3 regions of the Duganella violaceipulchra genome follow, and region 3 is predicted to be linked to each of the others. Evidence: predicted binding sites of a transcription regulator. Region 3 holds the regulator's gene; each other region holds the start of a gene.
The links. The regulator LexA, encoded in region 3, represses DNA repair genes until DNA is damaged. The targets are predictions, from matches to a motif close to ACTGTATNNNNATACAGT.
Positions count from the first base shown of each region.

Region 1: a site for LexA is predicted at 6,018-6,035, ahead of dinB (DNA polymerase IV). Genes of this name have one in related genera too.
Region 2: a site for LexA is predicted at 3,569-3,586, ahead of KVP70_RS21430 (PA0069 family radical SAM protein). Genes of this name have one in related genera too.

Region 1 covers NZ_JAHTGR010000003.1:517,452-525,324, reverse strand. Annotated here, with positions in the region: gene KVP70_RS08330 (beta strand repeat-containing protein) at 1-3,700, opposite strand, end outside; gene KVP70_RS08325 (recombination-associated protein RdgC) at 3,873-4,769, opposite strand; gene dinB (DNA polymerase IV) at 4,851-6,002, opposite strand; gene KVP70_RS08315 (substrate-binding periplasmic protein) at 6,125-6,958, shown strand; partial or broken gene KVP70_RS08310 (MFS transporter) at 6,965-7,873, opposite strand, start outside.
Region 2 covers NZ_JAHTGR010000012.1:29,140-37,012, reverse strand. Annotated here, with positions in the region: gene KVP70_RS21445 (alpha-galactosidase) at 1-1,011, shown strand, start outside; gene KVP70_RS21440 (TetR/AcrR family transcriptional regulator) at 1,017-1,643, opposite strand; gene KVP70_RS21435 (O-methyltransferase) at 1,722-2,405, shown strand; gene KVP70_RS21430 (PA0069 family radical SAM protein) at 2,397-3,554, opposite strand; gene KVP70_RS21425 (DUF2760 domain-containing protein) at 3,785-4,357, shown strand; gene KVP70_RS21420 (Hsp70 family protein) at 4,354-6,198, shown strand; gene KVP70_RS21415 (Hsp70 family protein) at 6,201-7,873, shown strand, end outside.
Region 3 covers NZ_JAHTGR010000004.1:116,836-124,708, reverse strand. Annotated here, with positions in the region: gene KVP70_RS09045 (CvpA family protein) at 1-263, shown strand, start outside; gene purF (amidophosphoribosyltransferase) at 303-1,826, shown strand; gene KVP70_RS09035 (cystathionine gamma-synthase family protein) at 1,883-3,127, shown strand; gene KVP70_RS09030 (hypothetical protein) at 3,187-3,681, shown strand; gene lexA (transcriptional repressor LexA) at 3,712-4,350, opposite strand; gene rpsF (30S ribosomal protein S6) at 4,641-5,027, shown strand; gene priB (primosomal replication protein N) at 5,046-5,351, shown strand; gene rpsR (30S ribosomal protein S18) at 5,367-5,657, shown strand; gene rplI (50S ribosomal protein L9) at 5,692-6,144, shown strand; gene KVP70_RS09000 (replicative DNA helicase) at 6,265-7,650, shown strand; gene KVP70_RS08995 (DUF47 domain-containing protein) at 7,725-7,873, shown strand, end outside.

The DNA.
Region 1 (7,873 bases), on a different contig from region 3:
GCGCGGCGATCTGGTTGGAACCGAGGGCGCCCAGCTGCGCCGACGTCAGCGCGGCCAGTTGCGCGCTGGCCAGGCCGGCCAGCTGATCGGTGCCGAGGGCGCCGACCTGGCGCGTGCTCAGCGAAGCGACCTGGGCGCTGCTCAGGCGCAGCAGCGCGCTGGTCGGCAAGGCGGCGATCACCGCCGTGCTCAGCGCGCCGACATCGTTGGTCTCCAGGCCGGCGATGGCCGACGAGGACAGCGCCAGCACCTGGCTGCTGTTCAGCGCGGCGACCTGGGCGCTGGTGAGCGCCGCCACCTGGGCGCTGTTGAACGCCGCCACCTGCTGGGTGCTCAGGCCGGTCAAGGCCTGGGTCTTGAGCGCGGCCAGGTCCGCCGTTTCCAGCGCGGCGATGTCGTTGCTGGAGAAGGCGGCCAGCTGGCTGCTGCTCAGCACGGCGGCCTGCGCGGTGCTCAGCGCCGCCACCTGGCTGGTGCTCAGGCCGGCCAGGCCGGTGCTGCGCAGCGCGGCGACTTGCGCCGTGCCCAGGGTGCCGAACTGGCTGCCGGACGGGTCGTTGGCCAGCGCGGCCATCTGCTCGGCGCTCAGCGCGGCCAGCGCCGAGGTGCTCAAGGTGCGCAGCGCGATGGCGCCGAGGGCGGCCACGTCGGCGCTCGACAGGCCGGCGATGTTGCGCGAACTCAGGCCCAGGATCTGCGGCACGCCCAGGCTGGCGACCTGCGCCGTGTGCAGCGCCGCCAGCTGGGCGCTGGACAGCACGCCGAACTGCAGCGAGGACAGGCTGGACAATTGCAGCAGGCTCAGGTTGCCGACCGCGGACGGACTCAGCGCCGCGATATTGGCGGTGCTGAAGGCGGCCATATTGGCGCTGGCGAAGCCGGCGATGGTGTCGGACGACAGCGCCGACAGCTGCGACGCGTTCAGGGTCAGGAATTGCGCCATGGTCAGCGCGGCCAGCTGGCCGCTGGTCAGCGCGGCCACCTGGGCCGAGCTCAGTCCGGGAATGGCGGCGGTGCGCAGCGCGGCCAGGTCGAGCGGCTCCAGCGCGGCGATCGCCTGCGTGCTCAGCGCGCGCACCTGGCCGCTGCTCAAGGCGGCGACCTGGGTGGCCGTCAGCGCCACGCTGTCGGCGGTGCTCAGGCCGACCAGCGCGGCGCTGCGCAGCGCGGCGATCTGGGCGGTGTTCAAGCCCTGCACCTGGGCGCTGCCCAGCGCGCTGAGCTGGTCCGAATTGAGGCCGGCCATGGCGGCGGTGCGCAGGCCGGTCACGCTGGCGGCGTTCAGGGCGGCCACATCGGCCGTCGACAGGTTGGCCAGCTGCAGCGAACTGAGCGCTGCAAGTTGCGCCGACGTCAGGCTGCTCACCTGGGCGCTGTTGAGGGCGTTCAATTGCGTGCTCGACAGCGCGGCGATCTGGCGCGTGCCCAGGCCGGCGATTTGCGCTGTGTCCAGGCCGGCGAAGGCGGCGCTGCCCAGCACGGCGATGGCGCTGGTGTTCAGCGCGGCCAGGTCGCCCGCTTCCAGGCCGACCATGCCGGCGGAGCTCAGGGCGCCGAACTGCGAACTGCTCAGCGCGGCGATCTGGGCGGTGGTAAGCGCGCGCACTTGCGCGCTGCCGAGCGCGGCGATCTGCTGCGTGCTCAGCCCGGCGACCGCCGCGGTTTTCAATGCCGCCACCTGGGCCGTCAACAAGTCATGGACCGCCGACGTCGACAGGCTGCTCACCTGCTTGCTGCTCAGTGCGGCTACCTGGGCGCTGTTCATCACCACCCTGGTGTAGTTGGGGTCGAAGAGTACAGACAAGGCGGACGTGCTCAGAGCGGCGACCTGCGCCGTGGTAACCAAGTCGAAATCGCTTCCGAAAATAGTATAGCCAAAAAAGTTGAACTGAGCCGATGAGAGTGCCGCGAACGCGGCCGTGGTCAAGGCCTTGCCGGCCCCCAAATAAAACAGATCCGAAACATCGGCCGCTGTCAGGGCCGCGGCCTGGCTTGGGCTCAGCGCGGCCACCACGGCGGTGTTCATGCGCTCGAACTGGCTGGAATTCATCCCGGCGATCTGCGCGGTGGTAAGCGCGGCGACCTGCGGCATGCTCAAGGCGTTGATCTGTATCGAGCCCATCGTTCCCAGCAGGGTGGGGCTGAGCGCGGCAATGGTGGAGGGACTCAAGGCCCGCAACTCGGCGCTCGTCAGCCAATGCAAGGCATCGGTGGACAGTGCGTTCAACTGTTTGGTGCTCAGCGACGCGAACTGGGCCGTCGTCAACGAGATCGCCTGGTCGGTCGTCAATGCCGCCATCTGCAGCGTGCCCAGGCCCGCGAGGCTGGCGATTTTCACCGCGGCCAGGTCGGCCGTCTCCATCGCGGCCAGCTGCGCCGTCGACAGGCTGGCGATCTGGGCGCTGCTGAGCGCGGCCGCTTGCGCGGTGGACAGCGCCACCATCTGGTCGGTGGTCAGGCCGGCCAGCACCGAGGTCTTCAACGCGGCCAGTTGGGCCGTGCCCAACAGCGCCAGCTGACCGGCCGCGCCGGCGCCCAGCTGGGCGAACTGGTCGGACGTCAGCGCGCCGACGGCGGCCGAGCTCAGCGCCCTGATGCCGGCGCTGCCGATGGCGGCGATGTCGGCGGTCGACAGGCCGGCCACCTGGCGCGAGCCCAGCGCGCCGATCTGCGCCGAGCCGAGCGCACGGATCTGGTTGCTGCTCAGCGCCGCGATCTGCGTACTGCTCAGCGCGGCGATCTGACGCGTGGCGAGCGCGCTGATTTGCGCCGTGTTCAGCGCGGCCAGCAAGGCCGTGCCCAGTTGCGCCACGGCGGACGTATTCAGGGCCGCCAGGTCGGCGCCCGGCAGACTGGCCAGGGCGTTGCTCGACAGCGCGCCGATCTGGGCGCTGTTGAACGCGGCGAATGCGGCGCTGGAGAGCGCGCCCAGCTGGCTGCTGCTCAGCAACGCCAGCTGGCTGCTGGCCATGGCGGCGACGGCGGCGCTTTTCAGCGCGGCGACGTCGGCCGTTTCCAGCGCGCCGACGGCGTCGCTGGACAGGGCGTTCAGCTGCGTGCTGCCGAGCGCGGCCGCCTGCGCGGTGCCCAGCGCGACGGCCTGCTGCGTGCTCAAGGCGCGCACTTGCGCCGAGCCCAGCGAAGCGACCGCCTGCGTGCCCAGCGCGCCGATGCCGCGCGTGCCGATGGCCAGGATTTCATCGGCCGTCAAGGTCGCCAGCTGGCGCGTGCTCAGCGCGGCCAATTGGCCGGTGCCCATCAGGGCCACCTGGTCGGACGACAGGCTGGCGATATTGGCGGTGCCCAGGGCGGCCAGGTCGGCCGTCTCAAACGCGGCGATGGCCTGGGTGCTCAGGCTGGTGAAGGCCTTGGTGCCCAGCGCCGCCGCCTGGGCGGTGGTCAAGGCCGCGATCTGGGCGCTGCCCAGCGCGCCCATGAAGCCGGACGGCAAGGCGCCGACGGCGTTCAGCACGGTGGAATTGATGGCGGCCAGGTCTTGCGTGGTCAACACCGCGACATTGGCGGTGGCCAGGAAAGCCAGCTGGGCGCTGGTCATGACGGACAGGTGATCGGTGCGCAGGGCCGGCACCTGGAGCGAGCTCAACGCCGCAATATCCTCGCTGGTCCACGACCGCACATCCTGGATGGTCAGGTTGTTGGCGATCTGGGACGTGCTGAGTAAGGGGACGAAGGTGCTCATCACGAGTTCCTAATTTGATAACATCTTTCACTATAGCAGAAATCGCGCTAATTTCTACAGAGCAACGAAATTATTTTCCCGGTTTTTTATCAAAAATTACATGAAAAATGCCGCAAAATCAAAGACTTTGCGGCATTCTTACCCAACAGACATGAGTTTTGTTGCAGTGCGATTAAGCCTTGGCTTCGCCGCCCAGGGCCTCGACCACGTCGGCCATCAGCTTGGCCAGTTCGCCAGTCATCAACATGAAGTCGCCGTCGAAGCGTTCGTCGTCGTTCTTGGTGCTCGATTCCTTTTCGGCGATCACGTCCAGCGGCTTGATGCCCTTGATCGCCAGCGATTCGGTCAGCACGAAGGAGATCTTGCTGTCCCAGGTCATGGCCAGGCGGGTGCACTGCTTGCCGGCGGCGATGTGGCGGCGCACTTCGTCCGCTTCCAGCGTGTGGCGCACGTAGCGCACCGCCGCCTTGCTCTCGCCGGTGGCGCGCAGTTCGGTGTCCATGTCGACCGTGAAGCCGGCCGGCGCGTCGTCCGCCTGCAGCCATTCGGTCATCACGCCCACCGGCGAGCGCTGCACGCGCAGGCTTTCCAGCGGCAGCTTGTCGACCGCCTTGAGCAGCAGCTTGATCACTTCGTCGGCCTTGGCCGGGCTGGCGGCGTCGACCACCAGCCAGCCGTTGACCGGATCGATCCAGGTCCAGACGTTGCTGCGGATCGAGAAGGCGCGCGGCAACAGCTCGTCGGCCACGCGCTCTTTCAGTTCCTTCATCGCCTTCTTGCCCGGCCCGAAGCCCTGGGCTTCTTCCATCTCAGCGGCGCGCGCCTTGGCGACCTGGTTGATGACGGTGTTCGGCAGCAGTTTCTTCTCGGTGCCCAGCAGGATCAGCATCTGTTGGTTGACCACGTGCACCAGGCCGCCGTTCGGGCGCGGCGTGTCCCAGCCCTGGCGCAGCAGCTCATTGCTGCTGGCCGGGACGAAGGAGTGGGACGCCAGCGCCGCTTCCAGTTGTTCGGGGGTATAGGCCCAAGGGGCCGGCAGACGGTAAATCTGTAGATTCTTGAACCACATGTGTTGAGCCTTGTTTCAGTAATGCCAGGGGAGCGCCATTTTACACGGTGATGGCGGCGCCGGACCGATTGTGTTGCTGAGCTAGGCGAACAATTCGCCTTGCCGGGGCAAAGCCGTCTGCGCGCCCGAGCCGGGCGGCTCGAGCGTGCTGGCGCGCACGCCCAGCAGGCGCAGCCGGCGTTGCAGCGGCACCCGCTTCAGGCACTCGCGCGCCGCGTGCAGGATGCCGGTGGCGTCGGCCACCGGCTGCGGCAGGGTGACGTTGCGGCTGACGATCTGGAAATCGTCGAAGCGCAGCTTGATGCTGATGGTGCGGCTGACGTAGCCCTTACGTTTGAGGTCGTCCGCCAGCCGCGCGCACAGCTGGGTCAGGATGCCGGACAAGGTGTCGCGGTCCTGGCGCGCGTGCAGGTCGCGCTCGAAGGTGGTTTCACGGCTGATCGACTTGCTCTCGGTGCTGGTGGAAATCTCGCGGTGGTCGACGCCGTGCGCGGCCTCGGCCAGCCAGGCCGCGTAGTGGGCGCCGAAATGGTCTTGCAGCAGGCCGGCGTCGGCCGCCGCCAGCTGGCCGATGGTGGCTATGCCCAGCGCCGCCAGCTTCTCGGTGGCCTTGGGGCCGATGCCGTTGATCTTGCGCACGCCCAGCGGCCAGATGCGGGCCGGGATGTCCTCGTGGCCGAGGATGGTCAGGCCGTCGGGCTTTTCCAGGTCCGAGCAGATCTTCGACAGCAGCTTGTTGGGCGTCACGCCGATCGAGCACGACAGCCCGGTGGCGTCGCGCACGGCCTGCTTGATGCGCTGCGCCAGCGCGCGCGTCTCGCCTTCGACGTGGGTCAGGTCGATATAGATCTCATCGATGCCGCGGTCCTCGAAATCCGGCGCGATGGCGGCCACGGCGTTCTTGAACAGCCGCGAGCAATGGCGGTAGGCGTCGAAATTGACCGGCAACAGAATCGCGTCCGGCGCCAGCTTGGCCGCCTTCATCATGCCCATGGCCGAGCCGACCCCGAGCGCGCGCGCCTCGTAGGTGGCGGTGGTGATCACGCCGCGCCCCACGTAGTCGCGCAGGCGCGCGAAGGTGTGGCTGCCGTCGGCTTGCGCCACCGGCTGGGCGTCGCGGCCGCCGCCGATGACCACCGGCAGGCCGCGCAACTCGGGATAGCGCAACAGCTCGACGGACGCATAAAACGCGTCCATGTCGAGGTGGGCGATGCGGCGCTGGTCTTCAGCCATGGTGCGGGTAAAATTACTGTGAATACATACAGTATCCACGGAAATCATTGCCGCCGCAAGACCCCACCTTTTGGCCGGACCCGGTGTTACACTTTAGAAACTATCCGTTGCCCCTGGCCGACATGTCCCATCGCTTGCGCACCGTCTTGCTGTGTCTGCTGCTGTCCGCCGCGCCTGCGGCGCGGGCGGCGGACGGCGCTTGCGCGCCGGCGCGGGTCGGCCTGAGCGACCTCGGCTACACGTCCTACCGCGACGGCGCCGCCATCCGCGGCATCACGGCCGACGTGCTGGAGGCGGTGCGCCAGCGCAGCGGCTGCGCCTTCCAGCTGGAGTGGTATCCGCATGGCCGGCTGTATGCGCAATTCTTCAACGGCCAGCTGGACCTGACCGGCGCCTCGCTGCGCACCGCCGAGCGCGACCACTACGGCGTGTGGCTGCCCTACGCCTACACCCATTTCGAGCTGCTGCTGCTCAACAAGAACGCCGGCAAGTTCCACAGCCTGGAAGATTTCGTCGAGCACAGCACGGCGCGCCTGAACGTCACGCGCGGCATCTTCTATTCCGCCGCGACGATGGCGCAGATGGAACGGCTGCAAAAGCTGGGACGGCTGGAATACGTCAGCGACTACGGCGTGGTGTTCCGCAAGATCCTGGCCGGGCGCGCCGAGGGCACGCTGGCGCCGCCGGCCATCCACGTGCTGCACCAGCGCCGCTTCCACATGCTCGGCACGATGAGCGCCACGCCGTTCGCCGAATCGCCGCGCGCGCTGGTGGGCGTGTATGTGTCGAACCGGGTGGCGGCGCCGGTGCGGCGCCGCTATGTCGAGGCGCTGCGCGCCGTCGTCGGCGACGGCACCGTGCAGAAAATCTACGAGCGTTATCTGGGCGAAGAGATCACCCGCCAGATCTTCAGCGGCGGCGTGCGCGACATCCTCGACGCGCTGCCGGACAGCTAGCGGCGTTCACGTTCCCGGAGATCGCCGCACCACCACCAGCACCGCGCCGGCCACCAGGCTGGCGGCCAGCAGATAGATGCCGTTGGCGGTGCTGCCGGTGGCGTCCTTGATGGCGCCGACCAGGTAGGGACTGGCGAAGCCGGCCAGGTTGCCGACCGAGTTGATCAAGGCGATCCCGGCCGCCGCCGCCGCGCCGCCCAGCAGCGCGGTCGGCAAGCTCCAGAAGATCGGGAAGGTGGAGAGGATGCCGGCCGTGGCCACGCTCAGCGCGACCATGGCGACGACGGTGTTGTCGCTGTAGACGGTGGCCACCACCAGACCCAGCGCGCCGGCCACGGCGGCGGCCGCCGCGTGCCAGCGCCGTTCGCCGCTGCGGTCCGAATGGCGCGCGGCCAGCACCATCGCCAGCGCCGCCACCGAATACGGGATCGCCGTCAGCAGGCCGATATCGAACACGTCCTTGACGCCGCTGTTCTTGATCAACTGCGGCAGCCAGAAGCTGACGCCGTACAAGCCCATCACGAACAGGAAGTACACCAGCGCCAGCAGCCATACCGTGCCGCTGCCGAACACCTGCGCCAGCGGCAGGCGCTGTTGATGCTGGCCGTCCGCGACGATGGCGCGTTCCAGCCGCTGCTTGTCGTCCTCGCTCAGCCACTTCGCCGAGCGGATGCCGTCGTCCAGGTAGAACAGCGTCCAGATCCCGATCAGCACCGACGGCAAGCCTTCGAGCAGGAACAGCCATTGCCAGCCGCTGAGGCCATACAGGCCGGCGAAGGTCTTCATGATCCAGCCCGACAGCGGCCCGCCGACCACGCCAGCCACCGCCACCCCGCTCATGAACAGCGCCACCATGCGCGCGCGGCGATGGGCCGGATACCAGTACGTCAGATACAGGATGATGCCGGGGAGCCA
Region 2 (7,873 bases), on a different contig from region 3:
GTCAATGCGCTCGGCATGGAGTTCGGGCTGTGGGTGGAGCCGGAGATGGTCAATCCGGACAGCGATTTGTATCGCGCCCACCCGGACTGGGTCATCAACTTCAAGGGCCGGCCGCGCAGCGAGGCACGCAACCAGCTGGTGCTGAACCTGGCGCGCAAGGATGTGTACGAGCACTTGTTGACCGTGCTCGACAAGCTCCTCGTGGAGCATGACATCGCCTTCCTCAAGTGGGACCACAACCGCGCGTGGTCGGAGCCTGGCTGGCCGGAGGCGGCTCCCGGCGAGCAGCAGAAGCTGTATGTCAGCTACGTGGAGAACCTGTACAAGCTGCTGGCCGAACTGCGCCGGCGCCACCCGAAGCTCGAGATCGAATCCTGCGCCAGCGGGGGCGGTCGCGTGGACCTCGGCATCATGGCGCTGACCGACCAGGTGTGGACATCCGACAATACCGATCCCTTCGACCGGCTGCTGATCCAGGACGGCTTCAGCCACGCCTATGCGCCGGGGATCATGATGGCCTGGGTGACCGATGCGCCGAACTACCTCAACAAGCGCGTCACGTCGCTGGAATACCGCTTCCTGTCGTCGATGCAGGGTGCGCTGGGTATCGGCGCCAATCTGAATCACTGGCAGGAAGAGGATTTCACGAAAGCGAAGCGCCTGGTCGCGGAATACAAGACGATCCGCTCGACGGTGCAGCGGGGGAACCTGTACCGTCTGGTGTCGCCGCAGCGCGGAGCGGCGCGCTCGGCCACGCTGTCCGTGGCGCAGGATGGCAAGCAGGCCGTGCTGTTCGCGTTCCTGCACTCCAGCGGCAGGCGCGATCCGCAGCCGCGCATCCAGCTGCGCGGGCTCGATCCGCAGCGGAACTATGCGCTCCGGGCGATTTCCGGCAGCGCGACAGCGCAGACGCCGCAACGTGCCAGCGGCGCTTACTGGATGGGGCGCGGGATCGATGTCGTGTTGGAAGGGGATTTCCAGGCTGCCGGCTTTGTGCTGGATGGGGTTTGAAACCGCTAGTTCAGGCTGGCGAGGTAGGAGCACAGCATGTCGGCCAGCGCTTCCGAGTAGCTATGTATCTCCTGCTCCGTGCGCGGCGTTTCGGAGAACTGTTTGCCAACCGAGCTGAAGGTCGTCATGACCAGATCGCCGGCCAGTGTGCGCACGCTGGCCGGCGCTGTTGGCAGGGCCTCGTGCATGAAGACCTCGATGATGCGGTCGGCGGTCGAGCGCGTCTCATGCGCTTCGGGCGTGTCGCGGTAGAACGGGGCCGCATCGTTGAGCGCGGTCCGAACCTCGGCCTCGTCGCACTCCGAGCGCAGGAAGGCATGGACTAGCAGGCGCAGCCGTTCCAGCGGTGGCTTCTGCGTGTCTTGCAGGATGTTGACCAGCATCTCCGTCGTTTCCCGCCACTCATCCGCCTGCAGCCTGAACAGGATGGACGCCTTGTTCGGAAAGTACTGGTACACCGATCCCACGCTCACGCCGGCACGCTCCGCCACCCGCGTGGTGGTGAAGCGGCGCACGCCCTCCTTCGCCAAAACCTGAATAGCCGCTTCGAGAATCGCAGAAACCAGGTCGGCCGAGCGCGCCTGTTTGGGCTTCCTGCGCGAGGAGATAGCGGCTTTTGCGGGGTCTGCCATGGGAGTGGTTCCGAATGCGAATATGAAACATGAAGGATTCTTCATATTATATCCATTCTTCATTCGAAAGGAATCACCATGACAACCCTGACCAATCATCCCGTGGCATCGCTGCTCGACCGCCTGTTTGACGAAGCCGACGCCGTGCAGATCGCCGCGATTCCCGCCGTCGCCGAACTGTCCAAGGACGAGCGCGATCGCCTGTTGCGCAGCAAGACCGAATACCTCAACCTCTACCACCGACTGAAGGACGTGCCGCTGCCGGTGTCGCGCCAGACCGGCGAACTGCTGTACATGCTGGCGCGCAGCTGCCGTGTCCGCAACATCGTCGAGTTCGGGACGTCGTTTGGCGTCTCGACCTTGTACCTGGCGGCTGCCTTGCGCGACAACGGCGGCGGCCACCTGATCACCAGCGAGTTCGAGCCGTCCAAGGTGGCGCGGGCGCGCGACCACCTGCAGCAAGGCGGCCTGCTCGACCTGGTGGACATCCGCGCCGGCGATGCGCTGGAAACGCTGGCCAACGATCTGCCGGAACAGATCGACCTGCTGCTGCTCGACGGCGCCAAGGCGCTCTACCCCGAGATCCTCGGCCTGGTGCGCAGCCGGTTGCGGCCGGGCGCGCTCGTCATCGCGGACAACGCCGACATGAATCCGGACTACATGGCGCTGGTGCGCTCGCCTGCATCCGGGTTCATGTCCCTGCCGTTCGCGGAAGATGTCGAACTGTCCGTCAACATCGGTGTGGTGGCCTCCTCAAAATAAGTCCAGCTGACCGGCATCGGCCGCCGCCTTGGCCCGCGTGCCCAGCGGCGGCACCACCAGCGGACGCGTGAACTGCGACGCGTCCATGTTGTGGAAGCGGCTGCCGCGCCCGGTCAGCCCGAGGCGTTCGGTGGCGATCTTGAAGCGCTGGCGTATCAGCTCGGCCCACACGCCCTCGCCCTTCATGCGGGCGCCGAAGTTGCTGTCGTAGTCTTTGCCGCCGCGCATTTCGCGCACGCGGTTCATCACGCGCTGGGCCCGCTCCGGGAAATGCGCTTGCAGCCATTGGTGGAACAGCGGCGCCACTTCCCACGGCAGGCGCAGCACCGTGTAGTGCGCGCTGACGGCGCCGGCCTCCTTCACCGCCTCCAGGATGCGCTCCAGATCGGGCTCGGTGACGAAGGGAATGATGGGCGCGACGCTGACCGCGACCGGGATGCCGGCGTCGGTCAGCGTGCGTATCGTGCGCAGGCGGCGGGCCGGCGCGGCGGCGCGCGGCTCCAGCGTGCGCGCGATGGCCGGGTCCAGCGTGGTGAGCGTGATGGCGACGCCGGCCTGCTGCCTTGCCGCCATCGCCGACAGGATGTCGATATCGCGCTCGATCAGCGAGGACTTGGTGATCAGGCCGACCGGGTGCTGGCATTCCTGCAGCACCTCCAGCACGCGGCGCGTGAGCTTGCGCTCGCGCTCGCAGGGCTGGTAAGCGTCGGTGTTGACGCCCAGCGCGATCGACGACGGCTCGTAGCCAGCCTTGGCCAGTTCGCGCCGCAGCACTTCCGGCGCGTTGACCTTGGCGAAGATCTTGCTCTCGAAGTCCATGCCTGGCGACAGGCCGAGATAGCTGTGCGTGGGCCGCGCGAAGCAATAAATACAGCCGTGCTCGCAACCACGGTAGGGATTGAGCGAGACGCTGAACGGCAAGTCCGGCGAGGCGTTGCGGCTCAGGATGGATTTGCAGAGCTCGTCCGTGACTTGCGTCTTCCAGGGCGCGGCTTCCTCCTCTTCGCGCTCCCAGCCGTCGTCATACGCCTCGCGGGCGTGGACCTCGAACCGGCCTTGCAGGTTCGACACCGCGCCACGGCCTTTTTGCGCCTTCAGCGACGGCGGCGGCAGCATCACATGCTCTTGATTATTTTCATCGTCAGACATCGCGGCACCAAACTACTGTATACATGTACAGTATTCTATGCCCTTGAAATGACGATATCAAGCGAAATATCAAAGGTGCATGCTTGCCTTCTTGGGAACCAAGTGGTCAAGCTGGTATCATGCGGGGTTCCGGGGGATGGAATTTCCCCGCGCCACGCGCGCCCCCAACCCACACCTCGCCAGGATGTCGCCGATGCGGCGTCCCGGCTCACCCGATACGAGCAAACAATATGAACAATTCGACCCAACCATTGCCGTCGTTTTTTAGCAGGATCTCCATCGCCATCGGCGCGTTTTTCCGCGCCCTGTCCGACGCTGACTACGCCGCCCGCCTGACCCGCATCGACGACGCGCCGCAGCCGGCCGCCGCTCCCGTGGCAACGCCAGCACCTGCCCCAGCGCCAGCGCAGACGCTGCGCGTGGCCACGCCGGACGCCGCCTTGCAGCTTCTGAGCCTGTTCCAGCGCGAAGCGCGCCTGATCGACTTCACGCAGGAGAACCTGAGCGCCTATTCCGACGCCGACATCGGCGCCGCCGCGCGCGTGGTGCATGAAGGCTGCAGCAAAGTGCTGCGCGAGCACTTCACCATCGAAGCGGTGCGCAGCGAGGCCGAAGGCAGCCGCGTGGTGCTGGAAGAAGGCTTCGACGCCAGCGCCGTGCGCCTGACCGGCAATGTAGTCGGCAGCGCGCCGTTCCGCGGCGCCTTGAGCCATCGCGGCTGGCGCGCCTCCAACGTGCGCCTGCCGAAACTGGCCGAAGCACACGATGCCGCCATCCTGGCGCCGGCGGAGGTGGAATTATGAGCGATCCACGCTACGCCATCGGCATCGACCTTGGCACCACGCACAGCGCGCTGTCCTATGTGGACCTGGCCGCCAGCGATGGCGAGAAGACCCAGCACGCCGTACTGGCCATTCCACAGCTGACCGCACCGGGCACGGTGGAAGAACTGCCGCTGCTGCCGTCCTTCCTCTACCTGCCGCACGCGGACGAACTGGCGCCGGGCGAATTGAGCCTGCCATGGCAGCAGTCGCCGGAAGAGCTGACCGCCATCGCCGGCGAGATGGCGCGCAGCCGTGGCGCCACCACGCCTATCCGCCTGGTCTCCAGCGCCAAGAGCTGGTTGAGCCATCCTGGCGTCGACCGCCGCTCCGCCCTGCTGCCGAACGACGCACCGGAAGAAGTGTCGCGCGTCTCGCCGCTGGAAGCCTCGACCCGCTACCTGACGCACCTGCGCAAGGCGTGGGAGCAGGCCTACCCTGACGCGCCGTTCGGCGAGCAGGCGGTGACGGTGACGATCCCCGCATCGTTCGACCCAGGCGCGCGTGAATTGACGGCCGACGCGGCACGCGCCGCCGGCTACACCAACCTCACTTTGCTGGAAGAGCCGCAAGCGGCCTTGTACAGCTGGATTCAGGGCAGCGAAGGCCGCTGGCGCAAGGAAGTCAAGCCGGGCGACATCATCCTGGTGGTGGACGTCGGCGGCGGCACCAGCGACTTCTCGCTGATCGCCGTGCTGGAACGCGACGGCGTGCTGGAACCGCACCGCATCGCGGTGGGCGACCACATTCTGCTCGGCGGCGACAATATGGACCTGGCGCTGGCGCATCTGGTGGCGCGCAAGCTGGCCGCCAACGGCACCCAGCTCGACGCCTGGCAAATGCGCGCGCTGACCTACGGCTGCCGCAGCGCCAAGGAAAAGCTGCTGGCCGATGCCAGCGTCGACACCTGGCCTATCGTGGTACCGAGCCGTGGTTCGAAACTGATCGGCGGTTCGATCCGCACCGAACTGACACGCGACGAAGTGACCACCTTCATCCTCGACGGTTTCTTCCCGCAGGTGGAAGCGTCGGCACGTCCGGCGGTGCGCACGCGCTCGGGCCTGATGCAGCTTGGCCTGCCGTATGCGCAGGACGCGGGCATCACGCGCCATCTGGCCGCCTTCCTGGCGCGCCAGCTGGACGCGACCAGCGAACTGGAAGGCTACGTCGGCAAGCAAACCGCCGACGCGACCTTCCTGCATCCGACGGCGGTGCTGTTCAACGGCGGCGTGTTCAAGTCGGAGTTGCTGTCGCAGCGCATCATGGGCGCCATCAACGACTGGCTGTACCTGGAGGGCTCCGAGCCTGCGCGCATGCTGGACGGCGCGGACCTGGACCTGGCGGTGGCGCGCGGCGCGGCTTACTACAGCTACGTGCGTCGCGGTAGCGGTGTGCGAATTCGCGGCGGCACGGCGCGTTCCTATTACGTGGCGATCGAATCCTCGATGCCGGCCATCCCCGGCATGGAGCCGCCGATCCAGGCGCTGTGCGTGGCGCCGTTCGGCATGGAGGAAGGCAGCGAGATCGAACTGCCGAACCAGGAGTTCGGCCTGGTGGTCGGCGAGCCGGTGCAGTTCCGCTTCTTCGGTTCGTCGGTGCGCCGCCAGGACCAGATCGGCGACCTGCTGGACTTCTGGAGCGCCGATGAGTTGATCGAGTTGAACGAGATTCAGGCGACGCTGTCGCCGGAAGGCCGCCAGACCAGCGACGTGGTGCAGGTTCGCTTGCACGCAATGGCGACCGAGTCGGGCACGCTGGAGCTGCAGGCGGTATCCAACGACGGCCAGCGCTGGAAGGTGGAGTTCGACGTACGCGCCGCCTGAGCATGAGTCAATACGTCGTCAGCATCGATCTCGGCACCACCAACACGGTGCTGGCTTATTCCGAGCCGGGCAGCACGCAGATCCACCTGTTCGAGATCGAGCAGTTGGTGGCGCCCGGCGAAGTCGGCGCCGGTGCGCTGCTGCCTTCGCTGCGCTATCACCCGGCGCAGGGCGAACTGGCTGACGGCGACCTGCAACTTCCGTGGTCCTCGGCCGATGTCGCGGGCCTATCGCAAGTGGTGGTCGGCCGCCTGGCGCGCAAGCTGGGCGCACAGGTGCCGGGGCGGCTGGTCTCCAGCGCCAAGAGCTGGTTGTCGCATCCCCAGGTGGACCGCATGGCGCCGATACTGCCGTGGGGCGCGGAAGCCGACGTGGCCAAGGTGTCGCCGGTGGCCGCCAGCGCGTCGTACCTGGCGCATGTGCGGGCGGCGTGGAACGCCCGCTTCCCTGCGCATCCTTTGGAACACCAACAGCTGGTGCTGACGATACCCGCGTCCTTTGACGAAGTCGCGCGCGCGCTGACGCTGGAGGCGGCGCGCTTGGCCGGCCTGCCTGGCCTGCGCTTGCTGGAGGAACCGCAGGCAGCTTTCTACGATTGGCTGTTCCGCCAGCGCGCGACGCTGTCCACGGACCTGGCGGACACGCGCCTGGTGCTGGTGTGCGACGTCGGCGGCGGCACCACCGACTTCAGTCTGATCAAAGTCGAGATGATCGAAGGCCAACCGCAAATCAGCCGCATCGGCGTGGGCAACCACCTGATACTCGGCGGCGACAATATGGACCTGGCGCTGGCGCATCTGGTTGAGTCGCGCATGGCGTCGAATGCCGGCGGCGCTACGGCACGTTTGTCCGCCAGCAGCCTGTCGCAACTGGCCGAACGCTGCAGGGCTGCGAAGGAGCTGCTGTTGGCGGCCGATGCGCCGGAGCGCACCACCGTCACCCTGCTCGGCCCTGGCTCGCGCCTGATCGGCGGTTCGCGCTCGGCCGACCTGACGCGCGAGGAAGTCGCAGCGTTGGTGGTGGATGGCTTCTTCCCTCTCAATGAAACGCAGGAACCCGCGCGGCGCGGCCGTGGCGCCATCGTCGAATTCGGCCTGCCCTACGCCAGCGACGCAGCGATCACGCGCCACCTCGCCAGCTTCCTGCGCCAGCACGCGGCGGCCGCGCGCGAGGCGCTGGGCATCGCGGCGGACGATAGCGCCGCCATCCCTATCCCCGACACGCTGCTGCTCAACGGCGGAGTGTTCCGCGCCAACGCGCTGGCCCGCCGCCTTGAGGCCACGCTGGCCAACTGGCGCGGACAGCCGCTGCAGGTTCTCCACAACGACAATCCGGATGTGGCGGTGGCGCGCGGCGGCGTCGCCTACGCGCTGGGCCAGGCCGGACAAGCGCCGGTGATCGGCGGTGGTTCGCCGCGCAGCTACTTCCTGCTGCTCGACGACGAAGCGCGCCAAGACAAGCCGCGCCGTGCAATCTGCATCCTGCCGCGCGGCAGCGTCGAGAACCGCGAGATCCTGCTGGCCGACCGCACCTTCGCGCTGCGCCTCGGCCGGCCGGTACGCTTCCACCTGGCTTCGTCAATATCCGAAGCCGCGCCGCCGCAAGCCGGCGAACTGGTCGAACTGCAAGCCGACGAATACATCCAGCTGCCGCCGATCGCCACCGTGCTGCGCGA
Region 3 (7,873 bases):
TTTTGACGGGCCTGTTGGCCATGGCGCTGGGCGCCTTGCTCGATGCCGGTGGCCTCAGCCTGGTCGATCGCGCGCTGGGCATGGTGTTCGGCTTTGGTCGCGGCCTTGTCATTGTGCTGGCCGGTGTCATCCTGTGTGGGATGACCTCGGTACCGCAACAAGCATTCTGGAAGGATGCGCTATTGAGTCCGTTCGCGGAGACCGGAGCGCATACGGTGAAAGCCTTGCTTCCCGCTGCCATGGCGCAGCATGTGAATTTTTGAATTCTTTAAATCAGTAGCACCCAGTCCAGGAGCAACATCATGTGTGGCATCGTCGGCGTCGTTTCTCATCAACCTGTCAACCAACTGCTGTATGACGCATTGCTGCTGCTGCAGCACCGCGGCCAGGATGCGGCAGGTATCGCGACCAATCACAGCAGCATGTTCGCCATGCACAAGGCCAACGGCCTGGTTCGTGACGTTTTCCGTACCCGTAACATGCGTACGCTGCAAGGCAATTCCGGCATCGGTCACTGCCGCTATCCAACCGCCGGCTCGTCGAGCGAGGAAGAAGCGCAACCGTTCTACGTCAACGCCCCGTTCGGCATCACCTTGGCGCACAACGGCAACCTGACCAACTGGGAACAGCTCAAAAAAGAAATGTTCCAGAACGACCGCCGCCACATCAACACCGATTCCGATTCGGAAGTGCTGTTGAACGTGCTGGCCCACGAGATCCAGAAAGCCACCACCGGCATCTCGATCGACGCCGACACGATTTTTGAAGCCGTGACCGTGCTGCATCGTCGCGTGCGCGGCGGCTACGCTGCCGTGGCGCAGATCGCCGGCGTCGGCCTGCTGGCCTTCCGCGATCCGTTCGGCATCCGTCCGCTGTGCCTGGGCATCAACGAAACCGAGCAGGGCGCCGAGTACCTGATCGCCTCCGAGTCGGTGGCGCTGGAAGGCATGGGCTTCCGCTTCGTGCGCGACATCGCGCCGGGCGAGGCGGTCTTCATCGACGCCGACAAGCAGCTGCATTCGCGCCAGTGCGCCGACAATCCGTCGCTCAATCCATGCGTGTTCGAGTTCGTCTATCTGGCGCGTCCGGATTCCGTCATCGACGGCGCCTCCGTGTACGCCACCCGCCTGAAGATGGGCGAGTACCTGGCCGAGAAGATCAAGCGCGAATTCAAGGACGGCGAGATCGACGTCGTCATGCCGATTCCGGATTCGTCGCGTCCGGCCGCGATCCAGCTGGCGCTGGCGCTGAACGTGGAATACCGCGAAGGCTTCATCAAGAACCGCTACATCGGCCGCACCTTCATCATGCCGGGCCAGGCCGCGCGCAAGAAGTCGGTGCGCCAGAAGCTGAACGCCATCGCCTCCGAGTTCAAGGACAAGGTCGTGCTGCTGGTGGATGACTCCATCGTGCGCGGCACCACCAGCCGCGAGATCGTGCAGATGGCGCGCGAAGCCGGCGCCAAGAAGGTGATCTTCGCTTCGGCGGCGCCACCGGTGATCTTCCCTAACGTGTACGGCATCGACATGCCTACCCGCGACGAGCTGATCGCCTATGGCCGCAGCACCGAGGAAGTCTGCCGCGAGATCACCGCCGACCACCTGGTGTACCAGGACATCGACGCGTTGAAGCGCGCCATCTCCGACGTCAACCCGGCGCTGAAGAACTTCGAGGCTTCGTGCTTCGACGGCGTCTACGTCACCGGCGACATCTCCAAGGACTACCTGGACAAGCTGGAATACGCGCGCCACCATCCCAAGGCCGCCGGCCCCGAGGACGCTGGACGCTCGCAACTGAATCTGAATCTCGCGACCGCCGAAGGCTGATGTCGCGCCCGGTGCGGATGAGTCCGCACCGGGCTTTTTTTTTTGACTGCTTGAATATGAACGACAAGAAGAACTACGGCTTCACCACCACCATCCTGCACAACGATCGCCAGAAGGGCATCGAGCACGGTTCGCTGCACAAGCCCATCCACACTTCGGTCGCCTTCGGTTACGCCGACGCGCGCCAGTTGGCGTCCGTGTTCCAGGGCAAGGAGCCGGGCTTCCGCTATGGCCGCCAGGGCAACCCGACCATCTCCGCGCTGGAGGACAAGGTCAACCAGATGGAGCAGGGCGTCGGCACGATCTGCTTCGCCACCGGCATGGGCGCGATCGGCGCCGTGTTCCAGTCGCTGCTGCGCGCGGGCGACCATGTGGTGTCGTCGTCTTTCCTGTTTGGTAACACCAACAGCCTGTGGCAGACCACCATGGCGCAGGGCGTGGCCGTGTCCTTCATCGACGCCACCGACGTCGCCAACGTCGCCGCCGCCATCACCGACCAGACCCGCGTGGTGTTCGTCGAGACCATCGCCAATCCGCGCACGCAAGTGGCTGACCTCAAGCGCATCGGCGAGCTGTGCCAGCAGCGCGGCATCCTCTACATCGTCGACAACACGATGACCACGCCTTACCTGTTCCGTCCGAAGGCTGTCGGCGCCGGGCTGGTGGTCAACGCGCTGACCAAGTCGATCGGCGGCCACGGCAACGCCCTGGGCGGCAGCCTGACCGACACCGGCGCCTACGACTGGACCCGCTACCCGAATATCTACGAGAACTACAAGAAGGCCGCGCCGCTGCAATGGGGTCTGGCGCAGATCCGCGCCAAGGGCTTGCGCGATTTCGGCGCCTCGCTGGCGCCGGAAGCGGCGCACCACATCGCCGTCGGCGCCGAGACGCTGGCGCTGCGCATGGAACGCACCAGCGCCAATGCGATGGCGCTGGCCAGGCTGCTGGAGGCGGACGAGCGGGTGGCCGCCGTCTATTATCCTGGCCTGGCGTCGCACCCGCAGCACGCCATCTCCGGCGAACTGTTCCGCAGCTTCGGCTCGCTGCTGAGTTTTGAGCTGAAGGACGGCATCGACTGCTTCGACTTCCTGAACCGCCTGAAGCTGGCGATTCCGGCTTCCAACCTGGGCGACACGCGCACTTTGATCATTCCGGTGGCGCACACCATCTTCTTCGAGATGGGGGCGGAACGCCGGGCGTCGATGGGCATCGCCGAATCGTTGATACGGGTGTCGGTCGGCATCGAGGATACCGACGATCTGTTGGACGATTTCACCTGCGCACTGGAAGCTTGCTGAGCATCGCGCCGAGTTGTGATAATCTAAGCTTTCAATTTTGCTAAGCGGGAGGGGGTGTTATGAGAGCAGCATGGGTACTTGCCTTGACCGTGCTGTCGACTAACGCCTTCGCCGACGAGCAGGCCCGCCGCCTGGCGCGGCAGGCCGAGATCGAGTACTACACCAGCCACTACGACGGCGCCGATATTGCGCTGGCCCGTTTCAACTGCCAGCCTCCTAACATCCCGATGCGCCCGGCGCTGGCCGGCGGCCCTGCGGTGACGCGGGCGCTGGCCGCGTGGCGCAGCTGCTACGACCAGTTCCTTGCCAATTACAATGCCGCGCTCCCGGTCGGCAAGAGCATCCCGCCCGACCTGGCCGACCTGATGACAGATGATGAAATGGACGCCGCGCAGACGTTGATGAGCGAGGTGTTCGTGCGCGTGGCGGATGAGGCCAAGCGCCAGGCGGATGCCGTCACGCTGGCGCAGGCCGCGTGGGAAGGCCGGCGCGGCGACATCGCCTTGAGCGCGCGCGACCTGTCGCATCTGCCGGAGACGGCGGGCAAGCGCTAGGCGCGCAAGCCGCCGGTCCTGCCGCAATGCTTAGTGCCAGCTGCGCATCAGGCCGACCGCCAGGCCTTCCAGCGCGAACTCGTCGGCTTCGGGATCGACCTTGATGATCTTGAAGTCCGGGTTCTCCGGCAGCAGTTCGACGAGCGAGCCGGTCTTGCGGTAGCGCTTGACGGTGACGTCGTTGCCGATGCGGGCCACGACGATCTGGCCGTTCTTGGCGCTATCGACTTTTTTGACGGCCAGCAGGTCACCGTCCATGATGCCGGCGTCGCGCATCGATTCGCCGCGCACCTTCAGCAGATAGTCCGGGCGGGAGGAGAACATGGCCGGATCGACGCTGTAGCTGGTCTCCAGGTTTTCCTGCGCCAGCATGGGCGAGCCGGCGGCCACGCGGCCGATCAGCGGCAGCGACATCATCAGCGACACCGGTGCCTTGGAGGCGGCCGGCTCGGCGTGCACGCCCAGCAGGCGGATGCCGCGCGAAGTGCCGGCGGCGATCTCGATCGCGCCCTTGCGCGCCAGCGCCTGCAAATGCTCCTCGGCCGCGTTGGCGGATTTAAAGCCCAGCTCATTGGCGATTTCGGCGCGGGTCGGCGGGAAGCCTGTGTTTTCGATGGCATCCTTGATCAGATTGAGAATTTGTTCCTGTCTTGCGGTGAGCTTGATCATAGAGTGCTTTAGGCCTGTGTATATAGACAGTCTGTATTTTTGTACAGTGTGAGACGAAATGCAAGGGAATTTGTTGCTTAGCACGAAATAATTTCATGGTGGGGTCAAGTCTGACATTCGGACACGGCCTCGACCGTAGCTTCGTACTACGGTCGAGGCCGTGTCCGAATGTCAGACTTGACCCCGGATTGTCTTTTGGCGGAAAAGCTGCTATAGTCGCGGGCTTACCTCTTCCCACACCTGTCTTGACGCCAGGGTGGGCTATATTCACAGTCCTTAAGGGAGTTTGCATGCGTCACTATGAAATAGTATTTATCGTCCATCCGGACCAGAGCGAGCAAGTGCCCGCCATGATCGAGCGTTACAAAGCCTCGGTAACCACCCGCGGCGGCTCCGTGCACCGTGTTGAAGATTGGGGCCGTCGTCAGATGGCTTACTCGATCCAGAAACTGGCTAAAGCACACTACATCTGCATGAACATCGAATGCGACAACGAGACCCTGGTCGAGCTGGAAACCGCCTTCAAATTCAATGATGCCGTGCTGCGTCACCTGACCGTCAAGATGAAGAAGGCGGAAACCGCTCCTTCGCCGATGATGAAGTCGGTACAACGTGAAGATGCAGCGAAATCGCATCGCACCGAAGCTCCAGCAGTTGCTGCTGCTCCTGCGGCCTAATTGTTGCCAGGAACCGAGCTGAATCAGCTCCAGTTTATTGCCCTCATCGCCGAACGGGACGCCTTGCGCTATACCCCGGCCGGCATGCCGATCGTGAACGCTGTACTCCAGCACCGATCCCAGCAGATGGAGGCAGGCATCGCCCGATTGAGCGAGTTTGAAATTTCCGCGGTTGCCGCGGGCGAGATTTCAGGCCGCTTCAGTCAGGCGCCACTGGCAGGCATGTATCAGTTCACCGGTTTTCTGAACAAGAAGAATCGCAATAGCAAAAGCCTGGTGTTTCACATCATTGATTTTAGTGCTGTCCCAGACAGCTCAATTTAGATACAGGAGCCTAAAATGGCATTCGGTAAAAAGTTCGACAAAAACAAGCTCAAGCTGAAAGAAAAGCGCAAGCAACAGAATCCTTTGTTCAAGCGTAAGAAATTCTGCCGCTTCACCGCAGCAAACGTAGAACAAGTTGACTACAAAGACGTCGACACCCTGAAAGACTTCGTCCAGGAAAACGGCAAAATCATGCCAGCACGTCTGACCGGTACCAAGGCGCACTACCAGCGCCAAGTTGACACCGCAATCAAGCGCGCTCGCTACCTCGCGCTGCTGCCTTACACCGATCTGCACCACGCTTAATCGCGTCGTCTAGATAAGATCCTGGAGAAGAACTATGCAAATCATTCTGTTAGAAAAAGTCGTCAACCTGGGCAACCTGGGTGAAGTCGTTAAAGTTAAAGACGGTTACGCACGTAACTTCCTGATTCCGCAAAAAATGGCTCGCCGCGCTACCGCGTCCGCCGTTGCTGAATTCGAAGTCAAGCGCGCTGAACTGGAAAAAGCTGCTGCTGAAAAGCTGGCCGCTGCTCAAGCTCAAGGCGAGAAACTGAACGGCATGACCGTGAACGTTTCGCAAAAAGCTGGTGTTGACGGCCGTCTGTTCGGCTCCGTCACCAACTTCGACATCGCTGAAGCGCTGACCAAAGCTGGTTTCGCTGTTGAAAAAGCTGCTGTGCGCATGCCGACCGGTCCTCTGAAGACCGTTGGCGAGCACCCAGTGAGCGTCGCTCTGCACACCGACGTGGTGGTGGAAGTGACTGTTGCTGTCGTAGGCGAAGCTGCCTAATACTTTTCCAGACGGAAACGTCTGGTAAGTGTTGTAACACATTGAAAAGCCGGGCTTGCCCGGCTTTTTTCTCGTCATAAATTTGTAATACGGCCCAAGCAAGCAGGTATAATTCGCGCCATGAACGCCCCCTCCGATCCGCAAGTAGATTCACTCCGCGTCCCGCCGCATTCCATCGAAGCAGAACAGTCCGTTATTGGCGGCCTGCTGCGCGATAATGCGGCGTTCGACCGCATTGCGGATATGATGCATCCGGAAGACTTTTACCGCTACGACCACCGCATCATCTTCGAGCAGATCGTCAAGATGATCAACAGCTCGCGGCCGGCGGACGTCATCACCGTGTTTGAAACCCTGACCCAGCTGGGCAAGGCGGAAGACGTGGGCGGCCTGGCCTACCTGAACGCGATGGCGCAAAACACGCCATCGGCCGCCAACATCCGCCGCTACGCCGAGATCGTCCGCGATCGCTCTGTGCTGCGCCAGCTGATCACGGTCGCCGACGAAATCTCCGGACAAGCCTTCAGCCCGCAGGGCAAGGAAGTCAAGCAGATGCTCGACGAGGCCGAATCGAAGATCTTCGCGATCGCCGAGCAGGGCGCCCGCGGCTCGGCCGGCTGGACCGCCGTGCAGCCGCTGCTGACCCAGGTGGTCGAGCGCATCGACGAGCTGTACTCGCGCGAGAACCAGTCCGAGATCACCGGCGTGCCGACCGGCTTCATCGACCTCGACCGCATGACCTCGGGCCTGCAGGCGGGCGACCTGGTCATCGTGGCCGGCCGTCCTTCCATGGGCAAGACCGCATTCTCGGTCAACATCGGCGAAAACGTCGCGATCGAAGCCGGCCTGCCGGTGGCGATCTTCTCGATGGAGATGGGCGGCGCCCAGCTGGCGATGCGTATGCTGGGCTCGGTCGGCCAGCTCGACCAGCACCGCCTGCGCACCGGTCGCCTGAACGACGAGGATTGGCCGCGCCTGACGCACGCCATCCAGAAAATGAACGACGCTCAGTTGTTCATCGACGAAACCCCTGCACTGAACCCGATCGAGATGCGCGCCCGCGCGCGCCGATTGTCGCGCCAGTGCGGCAAGCTGGGCCTGATCATCGTCGACTACCTGCAGCTGATGACAGGCTCGACCCAGGGCGACAACCGCGCCTCCGAGATCTCGGAGATTTCGCGCTCGCTCAAAGGCCTGGCCAAGGAATTGCAATGCCCGGTGATCGCGCTGTCGCAGCTGAACCGCTCGCTGGAGCAACGCCCCAACAAACGTCCCGTCATGTCCGACTTGCGCGAATCCGGCGCTATCGAGCAGGATGCGGACGTCATCATCTTCTTGTATCGCGACGAGGTCTACAACCCGGACTCGCCCGATAAAGGAACGGCCGAGATTATCATCGGTAAGCAGCGTAACGGCCCGATCGGGGCGGTACGCCTGACCTGGATCGGCCAGTACACCAAGTTTGGCAACTACACCGGTAACCTGGCGCTGTACCAAGGCGACTAAGCTGGCATCACTAATCTTTACGCCGTCCTTATCCTGGGCGGCGATCTGTAGTAATTAATGGAACGGAGAATAAAATGTTTGGACGTTTGATGCCCACCGAGGGCAAATTTTTTGACCTGTTTAACCAACACGCCGAGCTGTGCGTCAAAGGTGCAAAAGAAATGCTGGGCCTGATGTCCAATTTCGACGATCTGGAAAATCGCGTGCACGCGATCGAGAGCAT